Regions from separate parts of the Leucobacter sp. USHLN153 genome, predicted to be linked through region 3. Evidence: predicted binding sites of a transcription regulator. Region 3 holds the regulator's gene; each other region holds the start of a gene.
The links. Region 3 encodes HrcA, which represses chaperone genes, less so after heat shock. Its sites were predicted from a motif close to TTNGCACTCGNNNNNNNCGAGTGCNAA; they were not measured.
Positions count from the first base shown of each region.

Region 1: a site for HrcA is predicted at 2,524-2,550, ahead of groES (co-chaperone GroES). Genes of this name have one in related genera too.
Region 2: a site for HrcA is predicted at 4,487-4,513, ahead of groL (chaperonin GroEL). Genes of this name have one in related genera too.

Region 1 covers NZ_JBBCXE010000001.1:368,029-377,545, forward strand. The annotation lists gene WFH00_RS01645 (GuaB3 family IMP dehydrogenase-related protein) at 1-323, opposite strand, end outside; gene guaB (IMP dehydrogenase) at 362-1,864, opposite strand; gene groES (co-chaperone GroES) at 2,147-2,443, opposite strand; gene WFH00_RS01660 (DUF4190 domain-containing protein) at 2,663-3,097, shown strand; gene WFH00_RS01665 (THUMP-like domain-containing protein) at 3,160-4,374, shown strand; gene WFH00_RS01670 (DUF4190 domain-containing protein) at 4,471-4,980, opposite strand; gene tsaD (tRNA (adenosine(37)-N6)-threonylcarbamoyltransferase complex transferase subunit TsaD) at 5,118-6,200, opposite strand; gene rimI (ribosomal protein S18-alanine N-acetyltransferase) at 6,197-6,640, opposite strand; gene tsaB (tRNA (adenosine(37)-N6)-threonylcarbamoyltransferase complex dimerization subunit type 1 TsaB) at 6,733-7,389, opposite strand; gene tsaE (tRNA (adenosine(37)-N6)-threonylcarbamoyltransferase complex ATPase subunit type 1 TsaE) at 7,386-7,871, opposite strand; gene WFH00_RS01695 (holo-ACP synthase) at 7,940-8,296, opposite strand; gene glmS (glutamine--fructose-6-phosphate transaminase (isomerizing)) at 8,342-9,517, opposite strand, start outside.
Region 2 covers NZ_JBBCXE010000001.1:555,217-564,733, forward strand. The annotation lists gene WFH00_RS02580 (carbohydrate kinase family protein) at 1-369, shown strand, start outside; gene WFH00_RS02585 (response regulator transcription factor) at 424-1,125, shown strand; gene WFH00_RS02590 (sensor histidine kinase) at 1,127-2,686, shown strand; gene groL (chaperonin GroEL) at 2,796-4,415, opposite strand; gene WFH00_RS02600 (LytR C-terminal domain-containing protein) at 4,607-5,488, opposite strand; gene WFH00_RS02605 (nitroreductase family protein) at 5,742-6,311, shown strand; gene WFH00_RS02610 (DMT family transporter) at 6,328-7,275, opposite strand; tRNA gene WFH00_RS02615 (tRNA-Thr) at 7,757-7,829, opposite strand; gene WFH00_RS02620 (DsbA family protein) at 7,865-8,827, opposite strand; gene secA (preprotein translocase subunit SecA) at 8,888-9,517, opposite strand, start outside.
Region 3 covers NZ_JBBCXE010000002.1:403,471-412,987, reverse strand. The annotation lists gene WFH00_RS05075 (sensor histidine kinase) at 1-545, opposite strand, end outside; gene WFH00_RS05070 (amino acid transporter) at 635-2,440, opposite strand; gene lepA (translation elongation factor 4) at 2,805-4,658, shown strand; gene WFH00_RS05060 (DUF1990 family protein) at 4,655-5,521, shown strand; gene hemW (radical SAM family heme chaperone HemW) at 5,528-6,754, shown strand; gene hrcA (heat-inducible transcriptional repressor HrcA) at 6,961-7,998, shown strand; gene dnaJ (molecular chaperone DnaJ) at 8,050-9,150, shown strand; gene WFH00_RS05040 (16S rRNA (uracil(1498)-N(3))-methyltransferase) at 9,153-9,517, shown strand, end outside.

The DNA of each region.
Region 1 (9,517 bases), on a different contig from region 3:
CGCGCCACGGCGGCGATCTCGTCGGTGACCTCCGCGAGCTCCGCGAGCAGCGCTTCCGGCTCCTCGTGGCGGGTCCAGAGGCCCTCGAGGTTCAGCACCCCGAGGCCTCCGAGCTGACCGAGCTCGATCGCGGTGGTCGGCGACATCACCGAGTCCATCGGCGCGCCGAGTACGGGGAGATCGAACTGGAACGCGTCGATGCTCCACGACGTCGACACCAGCTCGGGGTCGCGGGTGCGCCGCGTCGGCACGATGCCGATCTCGTCGAAGGTATACACGCGACGTGCGCGCTTGCCGCGGCCGATCTCGATCTCGTTACTCACTCGCCCAGTCTATCCATTCGACACTGACGAACCCGTGCTCAGCGCTTGTAGTTCGGCGCTTCCACAACCATCTGCACGTCGTGCGGGTGCGACTCCTTCAGCCCCGCTGAGGTGATGCGTACGAAGTTGCCGCGCTCCTTGAGGTCGACGATCGAACGCGCGCCCACGTAGAACATCGACTGCCGCAGACCGCCGATCATCTGGTGCGTGACCGCCCCAACCGGGCCACGGTATGGCACCTGCCCCTCGATGCCCTCGGGAATCAGCTTCTCGTCCGACGGCACGTCGGCCTGGAAGTAGCGATCCTTCGAGTACGACGTGCGCTCTCCGCGCGTCTGCAGGGCGCCGAGCGACCCCATGCCGCGGTAGTTCTTGAACTGCTTGCCGCCGACGAACACGAGGTCTCCGGGGCTCTCGTCGGTGCCCGCGAGGAGCGAACCCATCATTACTGACGACGCGCCCGCGACGAGCGCCTTCGCGATGTCGCCCGAGTACTGCAGACCGCCGTCAGCGATCACGGGCACGCCTGCCGGCGTCGCAGCCTTCGCCGCCTCGTAGACCGCGGTCACCTGCGGCACGCCGACTCCCGCGATCACGCGCGTCGTGCAGATGGAGCCCGGGCCCACGCCGACCTTCACCGCGTCGGCGCCCGCCTCGACGATCGCCTGCGCGCCCGCGTACGTCGCGACGTTGCCGCCGATCACGTCGACTCCCGCGAACGCCGGATCCGCCTTGATCTTGGCGATGATGTCGAGCACGCCCTTGCTGTCCCCGTTCGCGGTGTCGACAACGAGCACGTCGACGCCGGATTCGAGCAGCGCGCCCGCGCGTTTCCACGCATCACCGAAGAAGCCGACCGCCGCGCCCACGCGCAGACGACCCGCGTCGTCCTTGGTCGCGTTCGGGTACTGCTCTTCCTTGTCGAAATCCTTCACCGTGATGAGGCCGGTAAGGCGGCCCTCCTCATCGACCAGCGGCAGCTTCTCGATCTTGTGCTGCCGGAAGATCGCGGCGGCGTCATCGCGGGAGATACCGCGCGGCCCCGTGATGAGCGGCATCTTCGTCATCGCGTCGGCCACCCGCACCTGCGAGCGATCCCGGGGGTCGATGAAACGCATATCGCGATTCGTGATGATGCCGAGCAGCACGCCGTTCGAATCGACAACGGGGAGCCCCGAAACTCGGTACTCGCCGCACAGCGCGTCGACCTCCGCGACGGTCGCGTCGACCGACGTCGTCACGGGATTCGTGATCATGCCGGCCTCACTGCGCTTCACCCGGTCGACCATTTCGGCCTGATCCTGAATCGAAAGATTGCGATGCAGAATGCCGAGCCCGCCATTGCGGGCCATCGCGACCGCCATGCGCGTCTCGGTGACCGTGTCCATCGCCGCGGAGATCAGCGGGATATTCAGGCGAATGCGCCGAGTGAGCTGAGTGGACGTGTCCGCCTCGCTCGGGATGACGTCGGTGTGCGCGGGAAGCAGCAGCACGTCGTCGTAGGTCAGACCGGTGAACGCGAAAGGATCACGCTGTTCCATGGAACCTCTATCTGTGGGTGCGAGGGTGGTCAGAGACTCGCGAGCGACCGGGGTGCGGCGCCCGTGTGCCGTCAAGTCTAAACGACGAGAAACACGGCCCTGCTGCGCCGACGGCGAACGGTGCCACGAAGACGAGCGCGGCGCAGGATCGGCGGCTGCCTTCGACACTCCTCGCTCAGCCGGGCGCTCCCCCGTACGCTCAGCCGGGCACTCCCCCGCGCAAACGACAGCGGCCCCGCCAGTCACGAAGACCGGCGGGGCCGCTGAAACGAAGAAGCGTGCTTAGCGCTCGACGACCGCGAGGATGTCACGAGCCGACAGCACGAGGTAATCGTCGCCCGCGACCTTGACCTCGGTGCCACCGAACTTGGAGTAGATCACGACGTCACCCACGGAAACATCGAGGGGGATGCGGTTGCCGGCGTCGGAGACACGGCCCGGGCCCACTGCGACGACCTCGCCCTCCTGGGGCTTTTCCTTGGCGGTATCGGGGATGACCAGACCGGAAGCGGTGGTCTGCTCTGCCTCGACCTGCTTGATAACGATACGATCCTCGAGCGGCTTGATGGCGACCGACACGGTTGACCTCTTTCCAATGTCCGAAGTGTGTTCGCGCCCGCCCGATGCGAGCGCGTCTATTACTGAGTCTATGGCTCCGATTGGCACTCGTGCAAGGGGAGTGCCAACGGGAGAGGTGCGGATCGCCCACAGCGAACGCCGCCACCTACAATGAAGGGTGTACGCCACGCGATGGCGCCACAAGGGGTCCGTCGCTTCACATCGTCGACGAGGAGCAGCATGTCTCAGCCCATCTACCCCGAACAGCCGACCACTCCCCTGTCCGATCTCGGCCAGTCACCGGCCGGCACTCCCGGTCAGGCGCCTGTCGGCGCTCCGGGCCAGGCCCCCGCGCCGCAGTACCGCCCCGCGCCGCAGGCCCGCCCTGCTTCGACCGCCACGACGCTCGACAAGACGAACACGTTCGCTCTGCTCACGATCATCTTCGCGTTCATCGCGCCACTCGCGGGCATCATCTTCGGACACATGGGTCTGAACCAGATCAAGCGGACGGGCGATGCCGGCCGCGGCATCGCGCTCACCGGCCTGATCATCAGCTACGCGTACTTCGTCTTGGCCGCGCTCCTCATCATCGCCTACATCGGCTTCCTCATCACGATCTTCGCGACGGTGGGAAGCTCGATCTCCGACTTCGATTCGTACAACACGTACTGATCGTGAGTCCCGCGGCCGCAGCGCCGAAGAGACCCCGGGGCGTCGCTCCGGGGTCTCCTGCTGTGTCCGCGCTTCCTGGTTGGGAAGCGCTGCTCACGGACGAGGGGCTCGGGCTGCTCAACCGGACGAGCGAGGCGCTCGAGGGCGGCGCGAGCGGGGATCAAGTGCAACGGGAGTTGCGCGCCACGGGCGTCTCGCCCGACGTCGTAGCCGCGATCCTCACCCAGGCAGGGCTGCGGCAGCGCGCGAAATCGAAGTTCGGAGAGCTTGCGCGCGAGCTGCTCTTCACCCCTGCATCGCTTGAGCAGGCCACGCGGCTGACGGTCGCCCGTGGGCACGCGCGGCGCTACAGCGCCGCGGGGTGCTCGCGGGTCGCTGACCTCGGGTGCGGGATCGGCACGGAGTCGATGGCGCTCCTCGAACTCGGCATCGAACCGTTCGCGGTCGAACTCGACGGCTTCACCGCGAAGTTGGCCGAGCACAACCTCAGCGTCATCGCCGCCCGGCACGGTCGCAGTGCACCGTCCGTCCATGCGGGCAACGCGACGGATGCCCCACTCGACGGCGTCGACGGCGCCTTCCTCGACCCGGCGCGCCGCACGGCGGGGCACCGCGACACGCGCCGCGTCGCTTCGCCCGACGATTACTCGCCGTCGCTCGACTTCGCCTTCGGTCTCGCGGAACGGCTTCCGGTGGGAGTGAAGCTCGGTCCGGGACTCGACCGGGAGCTCATCCCGGCTGACGCCGAGGCGCAGTGGGTGTCTGTCGACGGGCACGTCGTCGAGACGGCGCTCTGGTTCGGCGCGCTGGCGCGGCCGGGCGTCGGACGCGCCGCCCTCGTGCATCGAGGAGGCAAGACGCACGAGCTCACCGCGGCCACCGACTCCGCGGACGTTGACGTGCGCGACCTCGGGCAGTTCCTCTACGAACCCGACGGCGCCGTGATCCGCGCGCGACTCATCGGTCAGCTTGCCGAGTCGCTCGACGCGGGTATGGTCGCCCCGGGGATCGCGTACCTGACCGCGGACTCACTCACGCCCACGCCGTTCGCGCAGACGTTCCGCGTCATCGAGACGCTCCCGGCGCGGGAGAAGGATCTGCGCCGCGCCATCGCGGCGCGTGGCATCGGCCGACTCGAGATCAAGAAGCGGGGCTCGGACGTCGATCCCGCCGCGCTCAGAAAGCGCCTGAAGCTCAGCGGTTCGGCGGAGGGCACGCTGGTGCTCACGAGGGATCGGAACGGCAAGCACGCCGCGATCCTCTGCGATCGCTGCTGAAGGATCGTAGCGAGCACCGAACCGCGGAGACGGGCCCGCGGATAAAAAACGGGGTTCGGAGGCGTCGCCTCCGAACCCCGCTACATCCGTGACGACTTAGTAGCTCAGATCGTCGCAGGAGACGGTCTGGCCCGCGACCTCTACGGTCGAAGCGCCGGCCTGGCAGTCCTTCACAGCCTGCTGAGCGTCATCGAGTGTGCCACCGAGCATGCTCAAGCCCACGAAGAAGAGAATCGACACCACGAGACCGATGATTGCGGCGAGGGCACCGGTGATGATGCCGGTGAGCGACATGCCCTTATGCTGGCCTTTCCGGAGCGCCAGAATGCCGAGAATGAGCGCGACGACACCGCCGATGAATCCCGCGATCGGCACCCACACGAAGATCAGGCTCAGAATGCCGAGCACCAGCGCCGCGATGGCGAGGCCCTTCGGCTGCACGGGCCCAGCGGAATACGCGGGTGCCGGCGGTGCAGTGGGCGCCGGAGGCATGTTCGCAGCGCTTCCGGCCGGAGGAGCAGCCGGGGCCGCCGGAGGAGGAGTGGAAGCCCCGGGCGGCGGCACAGGGTTCGAGTTCGGTTCGTTGCCGGGCAGGTTGTCAGACATGTTTCTCCTTCAATCGGTCCCCAGAGAGGAGTGTTCCCCAGTTCCCTTCAAAGATATCGGGCGACGAGGGTCGACGCACGTATTTCACGCGGCTTCGGGACAGCCGAACGTTGCCTGGAAATAAGCTCGAGAATGCGCTATACGACCTGGACCGTCTCCACCGGAAGCGTTGAGTCGGCACCGAACTCAAGCCCGGACGGCGCGTGGCCCGCCGCAACGAGCTGCGCACCGAGCGATGCGATCATTGCCCCGTTGTCGGTGCACAAGGAGAGCGGCGGCACCCGGAGTTCGATCCCTGCGGCCTCGGTACGCTCCCGAGCGAGCTCCCGCACCCGCGCGTTCGCCACGACGCCACCGCCGAGCAGGAGCCTCGGGACTCCCTGATCACGACAAGCGGCGATGGCCTTGGTGAGCAGCACATCGGCGACGGCCTCCCGGAAGCTCGCGGCCACATCGGCGACCGGCACCTCCTCCCCCAGCGCAACCTGTCGTTCAACCCAGCGCGCAACCGAGGTCTTCAGTCCCGAGAACGAGAAATCGTAGCGATGACGCTCGAGATCCTTCGGCCGAGTGAGCCCGCGAGGGAAGCGGATCGCTGTCGCGTCGCCCCGCGCCGCGACACGATCGATTTCCGGACCTCCGGGGTACGGAAGACCGAGCAGGCGCGCCACCTTGTCGAACGCCTCGCCCGCGGCGTCGTCGATCGTTTCACCGAGCAGTTCGACATCCCCGACGAGATCGCGCACGAGAAGCAGCGAGGTGTGACCGCCGGACACGAGGAGCGCGATAGTCGGAAGTTTGAGATCGCCGACGGAACCGACGGCTTCCCGCAGCCCCTCCGCGTGGAGAATGTCGGCGCCGACGTGGCCGACCAGATGATTCACCGCATACAGAGGTTTATCGAGCGCGATCGCGAGCGCCTTCGCCGCAGAGATACCCACCATGAGCGCGCCTGCCAGCCCCGGGCCCGACGTGACCGCGATCGCGTCGAGATCCTCGAGTTCCACGCCGGCGTCCGCGAGCGCGCGCTCGATCGTCGGGGTCATCGCCTCCAGGTGCGCGCGGGCCGCGACCTCCGGAACGACTCCGCCGAATCGCGCATGCTCATCCATCGACGAAGCGATCGCGTTGGCGAGCAGCGTGCGGCCCCGGACAATGCCCACCCCGGTCTCGTCGCAGCTCGACTCAATGCCGAGCACCAGCGGCTCACTCACCGTCATGACAATCCCGCCTCTCCCCCAGCGCGGCGCCCACCGCGCTGCAGCTCCAACCTCATCACGACCGCGTCGATTCCTTCGGGCTGGTAATACTTCGGGCGCACCCCGATCTCGACAAAACCGAGCGACTCATAGAGCCGCTGGGCCACCGGATTATCGGCGCGCACCTCCAGGAACACCTCGCGCACGCCCCGCGTCTCAGCTTCGTCGAGAAGCGCGTTCATGAGACGACGGCCCTGCCCCTGGCCGCGGAGCGCGGGGTCGACGGCGATCGTTTGGATGTCAGCCTCGGTGCCGACGGCCAGGAGCCCCGCGTACCCCTGCACGGTGTCCGTCGCGTCGACGAGCACGAGGTAGGTGCGATGCGGCGCCGAGAGCTCATCGGCGACCATCGCGCGGCTCCAGGCGTCGCTGCCGAACACGGCGTCCTCGAGCGCCCACACCGCGTCCGCGTCGGCGCTCGTCGCAGCTCGAAGCGCGGCTGGTGCGTCGGGGCGCTGGTCGGCGGCGGATCCGCCCGTCGCGTCAGCGCGTGTCACGTCGATACCCGCTTCGGCGCTCCCGGCTGCGCCACGTCAGGGGCGCGCAGATAGAGCGCGCGATCCTCATCGAACGCGCCTCCGCTTGCGAGCTTCCGCGCCGCAAGCCGCACCAGAGCGTCGCCCGGGATCCGCTCGGGCCACACATCATTCGTGTGCTCCTCGAACGCGTCGCGTGCACACAGCTGCGGTCCCGATACCGCCACGGGCACCCCGGCCCAGTCGAGTCCCGAGAACTCGGTGACGAACAGCTCGCGGCGCCGCGCATCCTGCACCACTCGCACGCCCGCCGTAGCGCCTGCTTCAAGTTCGCGGAGCGCGGCTGCCGCGTGACCCTGCACCGGCAGCAATGGCACGCGGCGCGCCACGGCGAATGCGTGCGCCGCAGCGATCCCCACTCTGAGGCCCGTGAACGGACCGGGGCCGATGCCGGAGACCACGCCGGTCACCTTCGCGGGATCGACCTCAGCGTCCCTGAACGCCTGGGCGAGAAGCCGCCCGATCGCTTCCGCGTGCCCGCGAGTATCGTCGCTCGACGCGACGGTCACCCCGTACGATGTCCCCACGGCGACGCTCGTGCCGATCGCGGTGTCGATCGCGAGCAGCACATGATCGCCGAACTCAGGAAAAGCCTTCGCCGTCGCTTCCGTCATTCCAGCACTCCCCGATTCCAGCGGCTGCCATACGCGGTAATAGTCACGGTGCGCGGTTCGTCGCGCGCTTCTGCCCAGTCCTCCGACGGATCCGCCTCCGCCCCGACAGCGGGCTCTTCCCCCGCGGACTCGGCGCCGATCGGCCGCTCGATCGTGATCTCGAGCCAGTCGGAGCGAGTCTCGACGATGCCTGCTCCCCACTCCGCAACGACGACCGATCCCTCGAAGTCGAGGTCGAGGTCGTCAAGCTCCTCGGATCCGCCGAGACGGTAGGCGTCGACGTGCACGAGCGGTGCCCCGCCGACCAGGGAGGGATGGGTGCGCGCGAGCACGAACGTCGGACTCTGCACCGGACCCCGCACACCCAGACCCGCCCCGATTCCCCGCGTGAGCGTCGTCTTTCCTGCCCCCAAGGGGCCGGTCAGAATGACCAAGTCGCCGGCCCGAAGCACACGCCCGAGGCGTTCACCGAGCTCGCCCATCTCGTCGGGGGTCGCGACGGACCACGACTCCACGGCACTCACCCCGCGCGCTGCATCTTCCCGTCCGGTCACGCCGCCCCCTCCACCACCACGAAGGCCGTTGCGAAGCCGCCGTCGTGGGTCATCGATACATGAGCTGTTGTCGCCCCGCGACCCGCGAGCGCGGTGCCCAGACGTCCCGTAGCGACGAACGCCGGCGCCCGATCCCGATCTCTCGTGATCTCCATGTCGTGCCACCGCAGGTCGCCGGAACCACCGAGTGCCTTGATCAGGGCCTCTTTCGCGGCAAACCGCGCCGCGAGCGAGTGCAGCGGACGATCGCGCTCCCCCGGCGTGAACAAGCGCTCGAGCAGCTGCGGGGTGCGAGCGAGGATGCGCTCGAAGCGGGCGATGTCGACCGTGTCGACGCCGATCCCGACAATCATGACGTGCTCCCCATTCGGACGCTGCGATCCGCGCCCCTCGATCGACTATTCGACCGTGACCGACTTCGCGAGGTTGCGCGGCTGGTCGACGTCGAGGCCCTTCGCCGACGATAGCTCGAGGGCGAACCACTGGAGCGGCACGACCTGCAGCAGCGGCTCGAAGAGCGCGTCTGCGAGCGGGAGACGCACCACGTCGTCGGCGTAGGGCAGCACCGCGGTGTCGCCCTTCTCCACGACAGCGATGACGCGAGCACCGCGCGCGCGAATCTCCTGGATGTTCGAGACGACCTTGGAGTGCATCAGCGGCGACGTGCGCGGGCTCGGCACGAGTACGAAGACCGGCTGGCCGTGATCGATGAGCGCGATCGGCCCGTGCTTCAGCTCGCCTGCCGCGAAGCCCTCCGCGTGGATGTAAGCGATCTCCTTGAGCTTCAGTGCGCCTTCCAGCGCGATCGGGTATCCGACGTGGCGCCCGAGGAAGAGCACGGAGCGCGAGTCGGCCATCCAGTGCGCCAGCTGCTGGATCTGCTCGTGCGTGTCAACGGCCTCAGCGACCTTCGCGGGGAGCGCCTCGAGCTGCTGGACCGCCTGAGCCTGTACCTCCGCAGAAAGCGTGGCGCGCACTCGCCCGAGGTGCAGCCCGATGAGGTACAGCGCCGTGATCTGGGCGACGAATGCCTTCGTCGATGCCACGGCGACCTCCGGCCCCGCGTGCGTGTACACGGCCGCGTCGGACTCACGGGGAATCGTGGCGCTCTGGGTGTTGCAGACGGAGACGGTGGTGACACCGCGCTCGATCGCGTACTTCACCGCCATGAGTGTGTCCATCGTCTCGCCTGACTGACTCACCGAGATCACCAGCGTGCGCTCCGAAAGCACCGGGTCGCGGTAGCGGAACTCGTGGCTCAGTTGCACCTCGACCGGCATGCGCGCCCACTGCTCGATCGCGTACGCGCCGACCTGACCGGCGTAGGAGGCGGTTCCGCAGGCGATGATCACGACGCGGTCGATGTTCGAGAGTCGCTCGTCACCCAGCGCGGTCAGCTCCGGGATCTCGACGCCGTGGCTCGTGACGCGGCCGCGGATCGTGTTGGCGACAGCGTCGGGCTGCTCGCTGATCTCCTTCGCCATGAACGACGACCAGCCGCCTTTGTCAGCGGCGTCCGCGTCCCATTCGACCTCGAACTCTTCGTATGCGACAGGCCGGCCCTCGAAGTCGGT
Region 2 (9,517 bases), on a different contig from region 3:
GACGAAGACGCGCAGTGGCTGTACCCCGACCGCGCGCCCGAGGAGGCACTCGATCGGTTCCTCGCTCTGGGCACCCGGCTTGCCGTGCTCACCCGCGGCGCCGAAGGGTGCGTCGCCCGAACAGCGGAGCACACCCTGCGCGCTGCCTCGGAGCGCATCGTGGTCGCGGACACCGTCGGCGCGGGCGACTCGTTCATGGCGGCCCTGCTCACCGCGGTGCTCGACGGGCCCCTCGCCGGGGCGCTGCGGGCAGGCTCCGCCCCGGATCCTGCCCCCGTCGAAGCCGCCTTGCGTTTCGCGTCGCGCGTCGCCGCCATCACCGCGTCTCGCGTCGGCGCGAACCCGCCCTGGGTGCGCGAGCTGGAGTGACACGCCGGCACGAACTTCCAGGCACTTCATAGCAAACAGTCAGAGACTGGGAATATGAACACTCAGCACAAGGGACCCCGGATTCTTATCGTCGATGACGAGCCCAGCATCCGCGAGCTGCTCAGCACGAGCTTGCGCTTCGCCGGGTTCGGAGTGCGCGCAGTGGGCAACGGCGCGCAGACCATCTCGGCCGTGCTCGAGGAGGAACCCGACCTCATCGTGCTCGACGTGATGCTGCCCGACATGAACGGGTTCAGCGTGACGAAGCGTCTGCGCTCCGCGGGCTACACCGCGCCAATCATCTTCCTCACCGCGAAGGACGACACCGAGGACAAGGTCGAGGGACTCACCGTCGGCGGCGACGATTATGTGACGAAGCCGTTCAGCCTCGACGAGATCATCGCGCGCATCAAGGCCGTGCTGCGCCGCACCATCCAGGAAGATGAGGACTCGGTGCTGAGCGTCGGGCCCATCACGATGGATCAGGACACGCACGAGGTGACGGTCCAGGGCGCGTCGGTCGAGCTCTCCCCCACCGAGTTCAAACTGCTGCGCTACCTCATGCAGAACGCGAACCGCGTGCTGTCGAAGGCGCAGATTCTCGATCACGTGTGGGAGTACGACTTCAACGGCGACGCCGGCATCGTCGAGTCGTACATCTCGTACCTGCGCCGCAAGCTCGACCCGCTCACCGACGAATCGCTGATCCAGACGAAGCGCGGCTTCGGCTACATGCTCAAGACCGAAGTGAAGTAGCGTGGCGCGGCCCAACTGGACCGAGCGTTGGGCCGATGTCTCGCTTCGCGCGAAGATCACCGGCGTCACCGTCTTCATCCTTTTCCTCGGGCTCATCGTCGCCGGCGTGGGCACCCTCGCGGTGCTGCAGCCGATGCTGAACTCGAATCAGACGCAGGCGCTGGAGCGATTGCGGAACGACCCCACCAACGCGCTCCGACCCTTTGCGAACGTCAACGGGCTGGAGCCCGAAGATATCACTCAGGCGCCGCAGGGATACTACGTCGCGCAACTCGACGAAAACGGCGACATCGTGCGAGACAATACGCGCGATCTCGATAGCCGGGCTCTTCCCACAGTGCCCGACGGCCTGCTCACGATCGATGCGGTCGTGCAGCGGTACGCGAGTGCTCTCGTACCGCTGCACTCCGGCGACGGCACCAAGTGGAACGCTGTGGTGAAACCGATCAGCGTAGACGGACAGGTGAGGGGCACGCTGCTCATCGCGTCGTCCACGGCCCCCGTGACGCAGACGGTCGCGCAATACATCATCATCTTCACGGGGTTCGGGATCGCGGTGATCCTCCTGGGTGCAGCGCTCACGCGCCTCCTCGTGACCGCCACCTTCCTTCCCCTCGCCGAGGTCGAGCGTACGGCGCTCGAGATCGCGCGTGGTGACTACTCGAAGCGCATCATGATTTCGAGCCCGCACACCGAGGTCGGGCACCTCGGCCAGTCGCTCAACATCATGCTCGACCGGCTCGACGGTTCGCTCGAGGATCGCTCCCGCACCATCGAGCGGATGCGGCGATTCATCGGCGACGCCAGCCACGAGCTGCGCACGCCCCTCGTGTCCGTGCGCGGCTACGCGGAGCTCTACCGCATGGGCGCGCTGCAGGAGGAGGAAAACGTCGCTCAGGCGATGGAGCGCATCGAGAAGGAGGCGATCCGGATGACCTCCCTCGTGGAGGATCTGCTCGCTCTTGCGCGCCTCGACGAGCGGCGTGCCCTCGAAATCGCACCGCTCCCCCTCAATCAGCTTGCCACTGACGCGGCGCTCGATGCTCGCGCTCAGGCGCCGGACCGCGAGGTGACCGTGATCACCGACCCCACGGAGCCCGCGGTGATCGGCGACGAACACAAGGTGCGGCAGCTCATGACCAACCTGCTGGGCAACGCGATGCGTCACACGCCGAGCGGGAGTCCGATCGAGCTCGTGGTGTCGAGCCCGGTGTCCGGGGGCGATGCGGCGGAGGCCACGAGTGCGTCAGGCACGTCTGCGGCGGCGACGCCGGCCGTAGCGGCGCCCTTCGCGCGCTTCGAGATCGTCGACCACGGTGAGGGCGTGCCCGAGCAGATCCGCGACAAGATCTTCGGGCGCTTCTGGCGCGCCGATACGTCTCGCAATCGCGAGACCGGCGGCTCGGGGCTCGGGCTCGCGATCGTGAAGTCGATCGTCGATGCGCACGGGGGCTCGGTGAGCGTTCACGAGACGGCGGGCGGCGGGGCGACCTTCCGCGTCGATCTGCCGAGTGCGCCGCCCTCGGACGACACCGTGCCGATCCGCCGTCTGCCCGCCTAGCCGCTGCCGATCTCGCCCCGCCTGCCGCCTAGCCCCGCCCCCACAAACGACAGTAGGGGCCGCACCCGAAGGTGCGACCCCTACCGCAACTGACTGAGTCAGCGAGGACTTAGAAGTCCATGCCACCCGTCGGGTCAGCGGGAGCGGCGGATGCCGGCTCCGGCTTGTCGGCCACGACGGCCTCGGTGGTGAGGAACAGGCCGGCGATCGACGCAGCGTTCTGCAGCGCTGAGCGGGTGACCTTCGCCGGGTCCAGGATGCCCTGGGCCACGAGGTCGCCGTACTCGCCCGTCGCCGCGTTCAGGCCGTGACCGATCGGCAGGTTCGCGACGCGATCCGCGACGACGCCCGGCTCGAGGCCAGCGTTCTGAGCGATCTGGCGCAGCGGAGCCTCGATAGCGGTCTGCACGATCTTCGCGCCTACAGCCTCGTCGCCCGAGAGCTCGAGGCCCTCGAACACGTCCTTGCCGGCCTGGATCAGCGCGACGCCGCCGCCGGGGAGCACGCCCTCGTCGACCGCAGCCTTCGCGTTGCGGACAGCATCCTCGATGCGGTGCTTGCGCTCCTTGAGCTCGACCTCGGTCGCAGCGCCAGCCTTGATGACGGCCACGCCACCGGCGAGCTTCGCGAGGCGCTCCTGCAGCTTCTCGCGATCGTAGTCGCTGTCGGTGTTGTCGATCTCGCGGCGAATCTGGGTTACGCGGCCCTGAATCGCCTCTTCGTCGCCGCCACCCTGCACGATGGTGGTCTCATCCTTGGTGATGATGACCTTGCGCGCGGTGCCGAGCATGTCGAGGGTGGTGTTCTCGAGCTTGAGGCCGACCTCCTCGGAGATGACCTGACCACCGGTGAGGATCGCGATGTCCTGCAGCATCGCCTTACGACGATCGCCGAAGCCCGGAGCCTTGACGGCTGCCGACTTGAAAATGCCGCGGATCTTGTTGAGCACGAGGGTAGCGAGCGCTTCGCCCTCGACATCCTCGGCGAGGATGAGGAGCTGCTTGCCCGACTGGATCACGGGATCGACGACGGGGAGCAGGTCCTTGATGTTCGAGACCTTGCTGTTGACGATGAGGATGTAGGGATCCTCGAAGACCGCCTCCTGGCGATCAGCGTCGGTGACGAAGTACGCCGACAGGTAGCCCTTGTCGAAGCGCATGCCCTCGGTCAGCTCGAGCTCGGTGCCGAAGGTGTTCGACTCCTCGACGGTGACGACGCCTTCCTTGCCGACCTTGTCGATCGCCTCAGCGATGAGCTGGCCGATCTGCTCATCAGCTGCCGAGATCGAAGCGGTAGCCGCGATCTGATCGGTGGTCTCGATCTCCTGAGCGTTCTCGAGGAGCTTCGCCGAAACTGCCGCAACGGCCTTCTCGATGCCCTTCTTGATCGCGATGGGGTCGCTACCAGCGGAGACGTTGCGCAGTCCCTCGCGCACGAGCGCCTGAGCCAGCACGGTTGCGGTGGTGGTGCCGTCGCCCGCGACGTCGTCGGTCTTCTTCGCGACCTCCTTGACGAGCTCAGCACCGATCTTCTCGTAGGGATCGTCGAGCTCGATCTCCTTGGCGATGGAGACACCGTCGTTGGTGATCGTGGGGGCGCCCCACTTCTTCTCCAGGACGACGTTGCGGCCACGCGGGCCCAGCGTCACCTTCACAGCGTCAGCAAGGGTGTTCAGACCCCGCTCGAGTCCACGACGCGCTTCCTCATCAAACGCAATGATCTTTGCCATGTATTCGCCCCTCCCGGACGTTCTCGGTGTGGTGAGCACCGTGCCGACGCGGAACGCCTGCGCACGGGTGTTTAGCACTCAGTCAGATCGACTGCTAACACCAATCTTGGCACTCCCACACTGCGAGTGCAAGCGCCGCCGCTCGCGCACAGCGAACACTCCGTGAACGGGGCGCGCGCAGGAGTTCCGCCCTACTGGGTGGCGGGAAGGCCGGTCGCAGGATCGGTCGGAAGACCGGTCGCGGGATCGATGGGGAAGCCCGTCACCGGATCCGTCGGCATGCCGGTCGCCGGATCGATCGGGTACCCGGTCGCGGCATCCACGTCCCAGCCGGTGTCCGGGTCGATGTCACGCCCGGTGTCCGGGTTGATCTCGCGACCGGTGTCGGGGTTCACCTCGCGCTGAGCCTCCCCCGACGCGTCCGCGTCAGCCTCGGCCTGAGCGCTCTCATCGCTCGCGCTGTCGCCCTCTTCGGCTGCGAGCTTCGCCGCTTCATCCAGCCCCGGGCCGGTGTAGTCAGCCCCGAGCAGCACCACGAGTTGCACGTCGTACTGCTCGTAATCGGCAGAGGTGTATGTGGAAACACCGCCCAGTTTCTCGGCAAGGCCGGCCGCTGCCGCCGCATCGTCCTCATCGTTGTAGAACACGGCTGAAATCGCGACGTCGCTCGACTCCGCGCTTCCCGAGAACCCGATCGTTCCCCACTCTTCTTTGGTGATGATCGAGTCCACGGCGGCAGCGAGATACTTCGTAGTCGTGCCATTCAGCACCGCGACCGTCGCATCGGGATCCAGCTTCGCCTCTGCCTCTGCGGGCTTCGACGGCTCGCTTCCCGCCGATGGAGACAGGCGCGAGTCGCCCGTGCTGCCGATGCTCTGTACCGCGAATATGCCGAGGGTGGTGAGCAAGGCGAACGCGACAAGACCCGCGACCAGGTACTGCCAGATATACCGTGGACGAGCCGTCACTCGGTGCGCGCCCACCCTGCCGGTGTGCTGCACCCGGTCGAAGCGGTCTTCCGGGTACAACTGACGCGTGCTCGGACGTGTACTTCCCTCGTCCCGTTGCGCCACTCGTCACCCTCCGCTGTCGACCACCCTTGAGCTCGCGTCTCCGCGAGATGTCACCACACTACCGGGACTGGGCTGCCAGGACGGTGACAGGCGGCGAAGCGATTCCAGGTTCCCGCGTAGACTGGCGGCGCCCAGTTGAGACTTCGGAGGTGGCGATGACGAAGGCCGCGCCCAGCTCGCACTCGCGAGATCGCGTTCGTCCCACCCCGCAACTGACGACGAACAAGGAACTGGAGATCGAACAGTGACAGGCATGCCGCGCCCTGTTTTTGATGCCATCCGTAAGCGTCGGTCTCATTCGAAGGTCACGGAGGAGGCGCCCAGTTCTGACGAACTGAGGGAGCTGCTTTCGGTGCTCTCGAGCGTCGCGGACCACTCCGGGCTTCGCCCCTGGCGGATCATCGAACTCCGCGGGGACGATCGTGCGCGGCTCGGTGAGGGCCTCGCCGCGGCGGCCGACGAGGACCCAGCCAAGTACATCGCGAAGGCGAAGCGAGCGCCGCTGGTGCTCGCCGTCGTAGTCTGCCCGCGCGAGGGCAAGATTCCGGTCTGGGAACAGGAGGCGGTCGCGAGCGGCGTCGCTCACTACCTAGGTCTTCTCCTGCAGGAGGCCGGCTGGGGATCGATCTGGCGCACCGGATCGCTGACGCGTAAGAAGGCCGTGCGCCGAGCACTCGGCGTGAAGAAGCCCGATTATCTCCTCGGCTGGTTGTACGTCGGCGGGATCCCTCAGCGCGATCACAAGTCGAAACCCCGGAAGCCGCTCGACGTGAGCAAGCATCTCAGTTCACTCGCGCCCTCGTCCCCCGAGAGCTCCGAATAGCGCGGGAGCCGATCCGCTATCGAGTGGCGCGCGAGCGCCGCTGCTTTGAGGGGAGCGCCGCAACAGCGACCGCGAGGAGCGCCAGCGCCGATCCGGCGATCATTCCGCGCGTGAGTCCGCCGCCGAGCGGGAGGCCCGCCTCGAATGCGACGGCGGCAACGAGCTGCCCCGCCACGTTCGACATGCTCAGCAGCAATACCCCTGCGGTCCTCACGAGCATAGCCGCCGCCGCGATGAAGAGCGTGCCGATGCAGCCGCCGAGATACAAGTACGGTTCGGTTGGCCAGTGCGCCGGGAGACCGTGCAGCGCGACCGAAATCACGGCCATGATCACCAGGATCGTCGTGCCGGCCACGAAGTTGACGAAGGTCGACGTGACCGCGCTCTGAGCTGCGGCACGCACGACACCGTTCACCATCGACTGCGCCGCGACGCAAACGCCGACGATGAATGGAAAGAAAACGAGCCACACGCCGGGGGCGCCTCCGAACCCGACTGAAAGCGCGACCGCTGCGACCGCGAGCACCGTGCCGGTGATGCGGGTCGGCGACGGATCGATGCGACCGCCCGGCCCGAGACCCGCCCGGTCGAAGATCAAGCCGCCGAGCACCTGGCCGGCGACGATTCCGACGGTGAAGAGCGCGAGCCCGGTGATCGGAGCCACGAGCCCCTGCCCCAGCACGAACAGCGCGCCGCCGAGGCCACCGAGAAGCGTCCACACGGGAAGCGCGCCGCTGCGCACCTCAGCGCGGACGCGTTGGATCCCCCGCCGTGCGCGTGGAGTGGCGAGCAGCACTATGGTCAGCACGACGAGCCCCGAACCGAAGGAGACGGCGGCCGCCACGTATCCGTCTCCGAGCTCTGCGCTCAGCCCGCCGTTGATACGCGATTGCACTGCGACGAGCACACCGGCGAGCCCGGACGCGAGGAGCGCCGCCCAGATGGGGAACTTGGAGTGCGGCATTCCGCCCACTCTACTCCGGCTCGGTTCGCAGGCCTTTCGGACTTGCTCGCCGCGCTTGAAGCAACGCGACGCGTTGCGCGCGGCGAGCCGACGAAGCTGCGCTTCGTCGGTATCGGTTCGCAGGCCGATAGGCGGCGACGCAAAAGGCCCCGCGCATGCGGGGCCTTTTCGCGGAGCCCACCCCGCGCTGCGCTCCGTGGGCTGCCGCTGTAGCGGCACCGGCTCCGCGTCGAAACGCTTCGCGTTTCTCCTTGAGCCCACCCCGCGCTACGCTCCATGGGCTGCCGCTGTAGCGGCACCGGCTCCGCGTCGAAACGCTACGCGTTTCTCCTTGAGCCGCCTATCGGACTTGCTCGCCGCGCTTGAAGCAACGTGACGCGTTGCGCGCGGCGAGCCGACGAAGCTGCGCTTCGTCGGTATCGGTTCGCAGGCCGATAGGCGGCGACGCAAAAGGCCCCGCGACTGCGGGGCCTTTTCGCGGAGCCGCCTATCGGACTCGAACCGATCACCTGCGCTTTACAAGGGCGCTGCTCTACCAGATGAGCTAAGGCGGCATGAGGGCGGTCGCGGAACGACCGCCCTGTATATTCTACTTCTCGTCGGCGGCCTTATCCGACGACTCGTCGCTCTTCTGCTCGAGTTCGCTCTTCACCTTGAGCAGGTACGATTCGAGGTCGCCGTCGCGGTTCGGGCTCCACTGCTGCCCGTTGACGATGACGGTGGGCGTGCTGATGAGGCGCTGCGGCTCGTCGGCGTCCTGCAGCGTCTGGTTGTCGGGTCCGAGCAGCTGGGCACCCTTGGCGAGGCCGAGAATGCCCTCCTCGCTCACCTGCTTGTAGTTCGCGGAGATGAAGTTCGCGAAGCGACGATCCTTGACGCACTGTTTCAGCTCGGTGTTCACCTCGGCGCCCACGGCTTCCGCCTGCTCGAGGAGTTCCGCATCAGTGAGACCGGCGGTGTTCTCCGCGGGCTGCACGTCGGCGCTCAGCAGCGCGTTGTGCAGCTTGAAGGCGACGTCGGGCTGCTGGTCGACGACGCAGCTGAAGAGGTTCGCTGCTCGCGTCGAGTACTTCGTGCCGAGCGAGCTATTGTCGAGGAAGTTGAGCGGGTACAGTTCGAGCTGCACGTCTCCGGCGCCGACATAGTTCTCGAGCATCGTGCCGTACTGCTGCTCGAACTGGCCGCAGAAGGGGCACATGTAGTCGGCGTACACCGCTACCTCGACTGGGAGGGTGTCGAAGTCAGCCTCGGGCGCGACGCGGTCCTCACCGGGCTCCAGCGCCGGCCCCTCGATCACCTTCAGATCCTTGGTGAACACCGCGCCACCCGACGCCATATTGGCGGGCCCGGGACCTGCCGGCTTCACGGACTGAGTCAGCACGAGTGCGACGATCGCGAGAATGGCGATCACGCCGACCGCGATACCGCCCTGCAGGTAGAGGCGATTGCGCTTCTCCCGCTTCTTCTCCTGCTCGCGTGCCGCAGCGGCCTGCGCGCGGGCTTCAGCGCGTCGTTCGTTCTTGGTCGGACGCGGGTTCGTCTCGTTCGCCATAGATGTTCTCTCGCTCGGTCCGCCGGAGCGGATCACGGGTGGTTGCAGCGCGAAAGCGCCTTACTTCTTCTTCTCGGAGCGCCGCTCGGCGCGGTTCTTCGCGCCGTTGCCGCTTGCCTGACCGAAGGCGCCGCGCGGCTCCTCCGCGGGGGCCGCCGCGCCGCCCCTTCCGGGCGTGGCTCGCGACGCCGCGGACATGCGCGCGGACTTCGCACCCGACGGGCTCTTCGCGCCGCTCACCTCGGGTTCGCCATCTTCGCTCGGCGCGCTGTAGCTCAGCTTCGACTGGTCGGCGCTCTGCTCCGCTTCGAGGCCGCCGCCCTCGAGGTGCACGTGATCCTGCGGCCCCGCGGCCGGACGCACCTGGACCTCGAGGTTGTAGAGCAGCCCCAGCGACTCCTCCTTGATCTGCCCCATCATGCCCTCGAACATGTTGAAGCCCTCGCGCTGGTATTCGACGAGCGGATCGCGCTGCGCCATCGCGCGGAGCCCGATGCCCTCCTTGAGGTACTCCATCTCGTAGAGGTGATCGCGCCAGCGGCGGTCAATGGTCGCGAGCACAACACGGCGCTCGAGCTCCCGCATCGCCTCGGCCCCGAGGGTCTCCTCGCGCTTCTCATATGCAACTTCGGCGTCCGAGAGAATCTCGCGACGCAGGAAGGCACGGTCGACGCGGCGGGATCCACCGGC
Region 3 (9,517 bases):
GCAGCGGTTGCGGAGGCGAGCGGTCGGCGCAGATCGTGGCTTACTGCCGAGAGCAGCGCCTCGCGCAGGCGGTCGGATCCCGCGACGGTCTCGATCTCATCCTCCGAGGCCTCGAGTCGTCGGCGAGTCCGCGCGCTCCGACCGACCGCGACGCCGATGAGCACCGCGATCACCACGTGCATGAGGAGCGCGAGCGCATGAATCGGATCGGCGATCGTGATCTCGCGATACGGCGCAATGAACGCGAGGTCGATCACCGCGCCCGAGACGAACGCGGCAACAAGCGCGGGCCATATGCCTCCGACGAGCGCGACCACCACGACGAGGAGCTGGTAGCTCAGCACCTCGACCGTCGTCGTCGCGGGCGAGTGGAAGTAGCGGAGGGGGAGCAGGAGGAGGAGTCCGCCCCCAATGGCGAGCGCGAAACCGATCAGCCGCCGTTGTACGCTCAGCCCGTCCGGCGCGCCCCGCGCGGCAGACCCACCGCCGAGACCGCCGATTCCGCCGCGACCGCCGACACCGCCGAGACCGCCTCCACGCTTCATGTCCACAGTATGACGCGATCCAGCCAGCGGGGCACGCCGAGTACGCGGACTATGCAGATCATGCAGACCCGATACGCCGCCGGCACCACTCAGGCCGCATGCACCCACGGCCGCTCGGTCACGTCGCCCTCCGCTTCACGAATCACCTCGCGCGTCATCGGGGCGATCTCTCCGTCTCCGAGAAACAGGTAGCGGATCAGATTATGCAGCGGATGCCCCTCCGTCCACCGAAAGTAGACGTGCGGCGTGCAGCGCACTTCGCGGCTGAGATACAGCGCGATGGCCGCGAGCGCGTTCGACACCGAGCTCGCCTGCGCGGTCAACACATGGAACCCGTGCCGCTCGACGCCCCGCACCAGCAGCTCATTCTCGAAGTCGGAGCTGTCGTCGACCTCGATCTCGATGAACAGCACCCGATCGTCGGGGAGCCCGTGTGCCGTCCGCGCGTGGGCGAGCTTCTCGCGGTAGCGCCTCGCGCTCACATCGTCGGGTGTATGGGCGATGAGCCGCACGGCGCCCGGCGGGCAGGCGTCCACGAAGGCGACGGCCGCGTCATCGAACCTCACGGAGGTCGCTCGAAGCTCGGTCGAGCGCGCCACCCGCGACACGAAGCTCACGCCGACGATCCCGACGATGAAGCAGAGCGCGATCTTCATGCCATCGGGACGCTCCACGATGTTCGCGACCGTCGTATAGAGGAAGATCGCGGTGATTGCGCCGAAGCCGATCGTTGCGGCGCGTTCCCGGCGACGGCGGGCCACGAGGGTCACGGCGAACGCCGCTGACGTGATGAGCACGAGCACGCCGGTCGCGTACGCGCCGCCCTGAGCGTTGACGTCAGCACGGAAGATCAGCGTGATCACGGCCGCCGTCAGCGTGAACACGAGCACCAGCGGTCGCGTCGCGCGCGTCCACGCGGGCGCCATGCCGTAGTGCGGGAGATAGCGCGGAACGATGTTGAGCAGGCCGGCCATCGCCGACGCCCCGGCGAACCACAGGATCGCGATCGTCACGACGTCGTAGAGCGTGCCGAAGCCCTCTCCCAGGTACGCGTGCGCGAGGTACGCGAGCGCGCGGCCATTCGCGGATCCGCCCTCCTCGAATTCCCGCGCCGGAATGAGCGCGACCGTGGTGACCGAGGAGGTGATGAGAAATCCGCTCATGATGAGCGCTGACGTCGTGAGCAGCCTGCGGGCGCCGCGGATCCGACCGTCGGGTCTCCCCTCGGTGTCGCTCGCTTCGCCGCGGATCTGCGGCATCACCGCGACTCCGGTCTCGAAGCCGGAGAGCCCGAGTGCGAGCTTCGGAAACACGAGCAGCGCCATCGCGATGACGAGCAGCGGATCACCGTGCTGCGTCGTCAGCGTGCGCCACCAGTCGCCGACGAACATCGGGTGGGTCATCAACTGCCCGATCGCCACCACGAGTACGACGAGATTCAGTGCGAGGAACACCGCGACGAGCACGGTGGCCAGGCGGATCGCCTCGCGGAACCCGCGCAGAAAGACGGCGCCGAGCGCCGCGAGCAAGAGCAGGGTGACGAGCACCTGTTGCCCGTCGAGCGCGGCGGGTGCGAACGGATTCTCGATGAGGTGCGCCGTCGCATCCGCGGTGGAGAGCGTCATCGTGATGATGAAGTCGGTGCCGGCGAAGCCGAGGAGCACGAGGACGACGAGCTTTCCGCGCCACCGCGGCAGGAGTTTGGCGAGCATCGCGATCGAGCCGGTGCCGTGCGGGCTCTCACGCGCGACCCGTCGATACACGGGGAGCGCTCCGAACAGTGTCACCAGCACCAGCACGATGGTCGCGATGGGAGCGACGGCGCCCGCCGCGAGTGCCGCGATCGCGGGCTGATAGCCGAGCGTCGAGAAGTAGTCGACACCGGTGAGGCACATCACCCTCAGCCAGTGGGTCCGCCGGTGCTGTTCGGGGCGGCCGTGAGGCCCGGTCTGCCGGCCGGGGGATTCCGCGGTGTCGGCAAGGAGCCAGCGGCGGAGCGCGTGCGGCGCGTGGCGCGGCGGCGGATCCTGGGGAAGGCGTTCGAGTGACGAGGTCGTCGAAGTCAGTTGCACATCTTCAGTGAACTGCGGGCGCGGCACGGTGAGCGCGATCCTCACGGTTTCCATACAGGAGAAGCCAGCACCCTCGCGGAACCCGTGCACGCTGGGGCGGATCCGGAGCAGTTCTGCAGCAACACCTCGAGGCGCGAGCATCGTCGCGGGCCCGAACGCGACGCGCGCTGTGGGATAATTGCCGACAATGTCTCCACGCAGCGTGAACCCCCCAGCTCCGGCGTCGACCGACCCCGCGAAGATCCGCAACTTCTGCATCATCGCGCACATCGACCACGGTAAGTCGACCCTCGCCGACCGCATGCTGCAGGTCACGGGCACTGTGCCCGACCGCGAAATGCGCGCCCAGTACCTCGACAAGATGGACATCGAGCGCGAGCGCGGCATCACCATCAAGTCGCAGGCGGTGCGCATGAACTGGCAGACGACTGCCGGCGACTTCGCGCTCAATATGATCGACACCCCCGGGCACGTGGACTTCAGCTACGAGGTGTCCCGCTCACTCGCTGCGTGCGAGGGGGCGATCCTGCTCGTCGACGCGGCGCAGGGTATCGAGGCGCAGACCCTCGCGAACCTCTATCTCGCGATGGAGAACGACCTCGAGATCATCCCGGTGCTGAACAAGATCGACCTCCCCGCGGCGGATCCGGAGCGCGTCTCGCGCGAGATCGCGGATCTCATCGGGGGCGACCCCGACGACATTCTGAAGGTCTCGGGCAAGACCGGTTCCGGCGTCGAGGAGCTGCTCGACCGCGTCGTCGAGCGCATTCCGGCCCCCATCGGGGTCGCGGATGCGCCGCCGCGCGCCATGATCTTCGACTCCGTGTACGACCCGTATCGCGGTGTCGTGACGTACGTTCGCATGATTGACGGCAAGCTCACGCCGCGCGAGAAGATTCAGATGATGTCGACCGGCTCGGAGCACGAAGCGCTCGAGATCGGCGTTTCCGCCCCGGAGCCGAAGCCGACGCAGGGGCTCGCGGTCGGCGAGGTCGGCTACCTCATCACGGGCGTGAAAGACGTGCGTCTCTCGAAGGTCGGCGACACGGTGACCGCGAAACGCCGCCCCGCCACCGAGGCGCTCCCCGGCTACACGGACCCGAAGCCCATGGTCTTCTCCGGTCTGTACCCCCTCGACGGCTCCGACTACCCGGTGCTCCGCGAGGCTCTCGACAAGCTCAAGCTCGAGGACGCGGCGCTGCAGTACGAGCCCGAGACCTCGGTCGCGCTCGGTTTCGGCTTCCGGTGCGGCTTCCTCGGCCTGCTGCACCTGGAGATCATCTCCGAGCGCCTGCGTCGCGAGTTCGACCTCGACCTCATCGCGACCGCCCCGAGCGTGATCTACCAGGTGACGAAGGAGGACGGCACCGAAGTGACGGTGACGAACCCGTCTGAATACCCCGACGGCAAGATCCGCAATGTGCGGGAGCCGGTCGTGAAGACTGCGATCCTCGCGCCGAAGGATTACGTGGGCGCGATCATGGAGCTGTGCCAGAGCCGGCGCGGAAGCCTCCTCGGCATGGAGTACCTCGGCGAGCGCGTCGAGCTCCGCTACAGCATGCCGCTCGGCGAGATCGTGTTCGACTTCTTCGACCACCTCAAGAGCCGCACGCAGGGGTATGCGAGCCTCGATTACGAGCCGATGGGGGAGCAGGAGGCCGACCTCGTGAAGGTCGACATTCTGCTGCAGGGCGACACGGTCGACGCGTTCAGCGCGATCGTGCACCGGGACAATGCCTACCACTACGGCACGATGATGGCCGAGCGCCTCCGCAAGCTCATCCCGCGCCAGCAGTTCGAGGTGCCGATTCAGGCGGCCATCGGCGCACGCGTGATCGCGCGAGAGACGATCCGCGCGATCCGCAAAGACGTGCTCGCGAAGTGCTACGGCGGCGACATCAGCCGTAAGCGCAAACTGCTCGAGAAGCAGAAAGAGGGCAAGAAGCGCATGAAGATGGTCGGTCGCGTCGAGGTGCCGCAGGAGGCCTTCATCGCCGCACTCTCGGGCGACGTGGAGGGCAAGGAAGGGTCGAAGCGATGAGCACGGAGCAGCCGATCCGCCGCAGCAGCCACGTCGAGATGCCGGTGACGTACGCGGCCGTCGGCGCGTCGAAGAACGCCGACATCGTTCGTTTCCCGCCCGAGGGTATGACGCCCTACGAGGAGGAACTGCGTCTGGGGAGCGGGCACGACCGCTTCCTCCTCGCATCCAGCCTGCTCATGACCTGGGGCGCACAGCGCGGCGCCGGAGTGAGCGTCACCGACATTGTCCGCGGCGACGGCGAGGAGTACGTCGGCCTGACGTTCTCGGGCGACGGTGTGCCCGAGGCTGCGGGCGTCATTGAGGAGCACTTCGGGCCCGATGGCGAACCGTACATTGTCGCGGGTACGACCGCGACGCTCGAGATCGAGGGGCAGGATCCCCGTGGCGTTCTCGTCATCTACACGATCAATGAGGAGCGCCGCGTCGGCTTCGCCTGGGGCACGCGCGATGAGGCAGGTGCCGTCGGCGAGCAGCTCTTCGTCGTCGATTTCCGCGCCGACGACACGGTGTGGGCGGTGGCGCGGGGCTTCGTCGCGGCGCCGAAGAACGGACTCCTCGGGCTCAAGGCGCGCGCCGACGTGCGGAACGCGCTCGACGCGGTGAAGCAGCAGATCGCGGCGCTCGCGCCCGGTGCGCAGCCCGTGCGTGACGCGACGGGCGAAGCTGCACAGGCGAACGAGGCTGAGCAGGCGAGCGAAGCTGAGCAGGCGAGCGGTGCTGAGCAGGCGAGCGATGCTTCGCAGGCAGGCACCGCTTCGCAGGCAGGTGACGCTGCGCAAGACGCAGAGCACCCGAGCGCCGTGCAGCAGGAGCCCGCGCCCCCCGCCACCCACCAGCGCCGCCCGTCCCAGGCCAGGTGATCCGCTGTGCCGAGCGCACTTCCCGAGGGTGACCCGGCTCCGGCCGACGGCTCTCTGCCGGCGAGCGTCGTCGAGGGGGCGGATTCCCGCAACTTCGGCGTCTACGTCCACGTCCCCTACTGCCGCGTGCGCTGCGGCTACTGCGACTTCAACACCTACACGGCGAGCGAGTTGGGCGGTACGACCCGCGACGATTACGCCGCGCAGGTCGGCGGCGAACTCGCGCTCGGCGCGGGCGTGATGCGCTCCGCCGGGCTTCCCGAACGCCCGGTCTCGACTGTGTTCTTCGGCGGTGGCACGCCGACGCTGCTCCCGGCGACCGACCTCGCCTGCATGCTCGATCGCATTCGCGCAGAGTGGGGCCTCGCGCCGGGCGCCGAGGTGACGACCGAGGCGAACCCCGATTCGGTCGACGCCGAGTACCTCCGGACGCTCGCCGACGCCGGCTTCACGCGCGTCAGCTTCGGCATGCAGTCGGCGGTGCCGAGCGTGCTCGCAACACTCGACCGCACGCACACGCCCGAGCGCGTGCCGCTCGTCACGCAGTGGGCGCGCGAGGCGGGCCTGCAGGTGAGCGTCGACCTCATCTACGGCACGCCGGGGGAGACCCTCACCGACTGGGAGCGCTCGATCGACGCCGCCCTCGCTTGCGAGCCCGACCATATTTCGGCCTACGCGCTGATCGTGGAGCGGGGCACGAAGCTCGCGGCGCAGATCCGCAGGGGCGAGGTCGCCGAGCCCGACGAGGATCTCCACGCCGAGATGTACGAGCTCGCCGACGCGCGCTTCGCCGCCGCGGGCTTCGCCTGGTACGAGATCAGCAACTGGTCGCGCACCCCCGAGACCCGCTCGCGCCACAACCTCGCCTACTGGACCGGCGAGGACTGGTGGGCCGCCGGCCCCGGCGCGCACAGCCACATGGGCGGCGTGCGCTGGTGGAATGTGAAGCATCCCGGCGCGTACGCGCAGCGCATGCACGCGGGCGTGAGCCCCGCGCACTCCCGTGAAACGCTCACGGATGAGGCGCGGCGCGAAGAGCGCATTTTGCTCGAGACGCGGATCGCGGAGGGTCTGCCCACGGACGTGCTCACGGCCAGTGAGCGCCGGGCGATCCCGGCCCTCATCGCCGACGGCCTGATCGACGGGCGCGCCGCGATCAGCGGGCGCGTCATTCCGACCCTCCGCGGGCGTCTGCTCGCGGACACCGTGGTGCACCGCCTCATCGCCACCTGAAACGCGCGCTGCGGCACGCGCCCCGCGATCCGCCCCCCGCCCACCGCCCCGACGCCGCCCACACCCGCCCGCACCCGCCCCGCGTTCGCCCTCGGTGAGCACAGCGCCCGCTCGCAATCGCCTGCGCTAGACTTGGCACTCATATGGAACGAGTGCCAAGCGCGCCGTTCCGGGGGAAATCGAGTCGAGCGTCCGAAGGAGAGGCAATGGTGTCGGAGCGCAGCCTCGCGGTGCTGCACGCGATCGTCAGCGACTATGTCGCGTCGAACGAGCCGGTGGGCTCGAAGGCGATCGTCGACCGACACAGCTTCGGCGTTTCCGCGGCGACGATCCGCAACGACATGGCGCTCCTTGAAGAAGACGAGCTGATCGCGCAGACGCACACGTCCTCGGGCCGCATCCCCACCGACAAGGGCTACCGCCTGTACGTCGACACGCTCGCGCGCATCCGGCCGCTCACTGCGGCCCAGCGCGCCGCCATCGAGCGCTTCCTCGGCGAATCGACCGACCTCGAAGACGTCATGGCGCGCACGGTGCGCCTGCTCGCGCAGCTCACGAATCAGGTCGCGGTGGCCCAGTACCCGTCGCTGCGGCGCACCGTCGTGCGGCACATCGACCTCGTCGCACTGGGGGAGGACCGCGTGCTCAGCGTGCTGATCCTCGGCAGCGGCGTCGTCGAGCAGCAGGTCGCGTGGCTCCCCGCCTCGCGCGTGACCGACGCGTGGGTGCACGGGCTGAGGCAGCGGATCGCCGACGCCGCAGTCGGGAGCGACGTCGAATCGGCCGCGGCCGGGGTGACGGAGCTCGAGTCGACGGTCGAGGAGTGGGCGCAACCCGACGAGATCGAGCTCGTGCGTCGCGTGCTCACGGTGGTCTCGGAGCAGCTGCAGGCGAACCGCAACGAGCGCATCGCGGTCGCGGGTGCGGCGAATCTGTCGCGCCCCGGCGGCGAGTTCGCGGGATCGCTGCCGGTGGTGCTCGAGGCGATCGAGGAGCAGGTCACCCTGCTGCGGCTCTTCGGCGAGCTCGTGCACGACGGCCGCGACGTCTCCGCGTCCATCGGGCGCGAGAACGAGCCGTACGGACTCTCGCAGACCTCGATCATCGCGTCGAACTATGAGGACGGCGCGGCGATCTCGAAGCTCGGTGTGCTCGGTCCGCTCCGCATGGACTACGCGAGCAACATCGCGACGGTGCGCGCCGTCGCACGATATCTCAACCGATTCTTGGGCGAGGAGCGGTAATCCGCTCCCGTTCGACACCCTTCATCACCAACCCCTGAGGAGCGAATCAGCGTGGCCGACCATTACGAGACTCTCGGAGTGACCCGCGAGGCGACCCCCGAAGAGATCAAGAAGGCCTACCGGCGCCTGGCGCGTCAGTTGCACCCGGATGTGAATCCGAGTGAGGAGGCCGCAGAGAAGTTCAAGGACGTCACCCACGCGTACGACGTGCTCAGCGACCCCGAGCAGCGCCAGCGGTACGACATGGGCGGCGGCCCCGGGGGAGCCGCGGGCTTCGGCGACATCTTCGAGACGTTCTTCGGCGGCGGATTCGGCGGGGGTGCCCAGCGCGGGCCTCGCTCGCGCTCGGAGCGCGGCGACGATGCGATGATCCGCGTCGATGTCTCCCTCGAGGACGTCATCTTCGGTACGCAGCGCGAGATCTCGGTCAACACCGCGGTGCTCTGCAGCGTGTGCCAGGGCAGCTGCTGCCAGCCGGGCACGCACCCCGTCACCTGTGACGTCTGCGGCGGCCAGGGCCAGGTGCAGCGTCAGGTGCGCTCGCTCTTCGGCAATGTCGTCACGATGCACCCGTGCGGCAGCTGCCAGGGCTACGGCACGATCATCGAACATCCCTGCGTCGAGTGCGCGGGCAAGGGGCGGGTCCGCGAGCGCCGCACCTTCCCGATCGACGTGCCCTCGGGCATCGACACGGGCACCCGCCTGCAGATGCGCGGCGGTGGCGAGGTCGGCCCGGGCGGCGGCCCGAACGGCGACCTCTTCATCGAGTTCCGCGTGCTGCACCACGACATCTTCAGCCGCGACGGCAACGACCTGCTCTGCACGATGCAGCTTTCGATGACCGACGCGATCCTCGGCACCGACGCGAAGCTCGCGGGTCTCGACGGCGACGTGCAGGTGACCGTGGAGCCGGGCATCCAGTCGGGCGACATGCTCACGGTGCGCGGCCGCGGCATCCAGGGGCTCCGCAGCACCACGCGCGGCGACCTCAAGATCGCGGTCCAGGTCACCACGCCGACGAAGCTTTCGAACCGCGAGAAGGACCTCATGCGGCAGTTCGCGTCGCTGCGGAAGGACGAGCAGCCGCACCTCGGCGAGTTCCATCAGGGCTTCTTCGGCAAGATCCGCGACCGCTTCTTCCGCCAGGGCTGACCGTGGCGAACCTCTATTACCGCGAGGATCTCGGCGACGCGGCGTTCGCGCCGGGTTCGGTCGTCGAGATCACCGGTGAGGAGGCGCGGCACGCGGTACGGGTGAGCCGGCTGCGGCAGGGCGAGCGGATCGCGGTCGGAAACGGAGCCGGTGCGCTTGCTGAGGGTCTCGTCGAGCATGTGGCGAAGGATCGCTTCAGCGTGCGCATCGAGCACGCTCTGGGCGCTGCCGCGGTCTCCACCGACGGCCCCCGACTCGCGCTGGTGCAGGCGCTCGCGAAGGGCGACCGCGACGAGCGCGCCGTGGAGCAGGCGACGGAATTCGGAGTCGACGCGATCGTTCCCTGGCAGGCCGAGCGCTCGGTGTC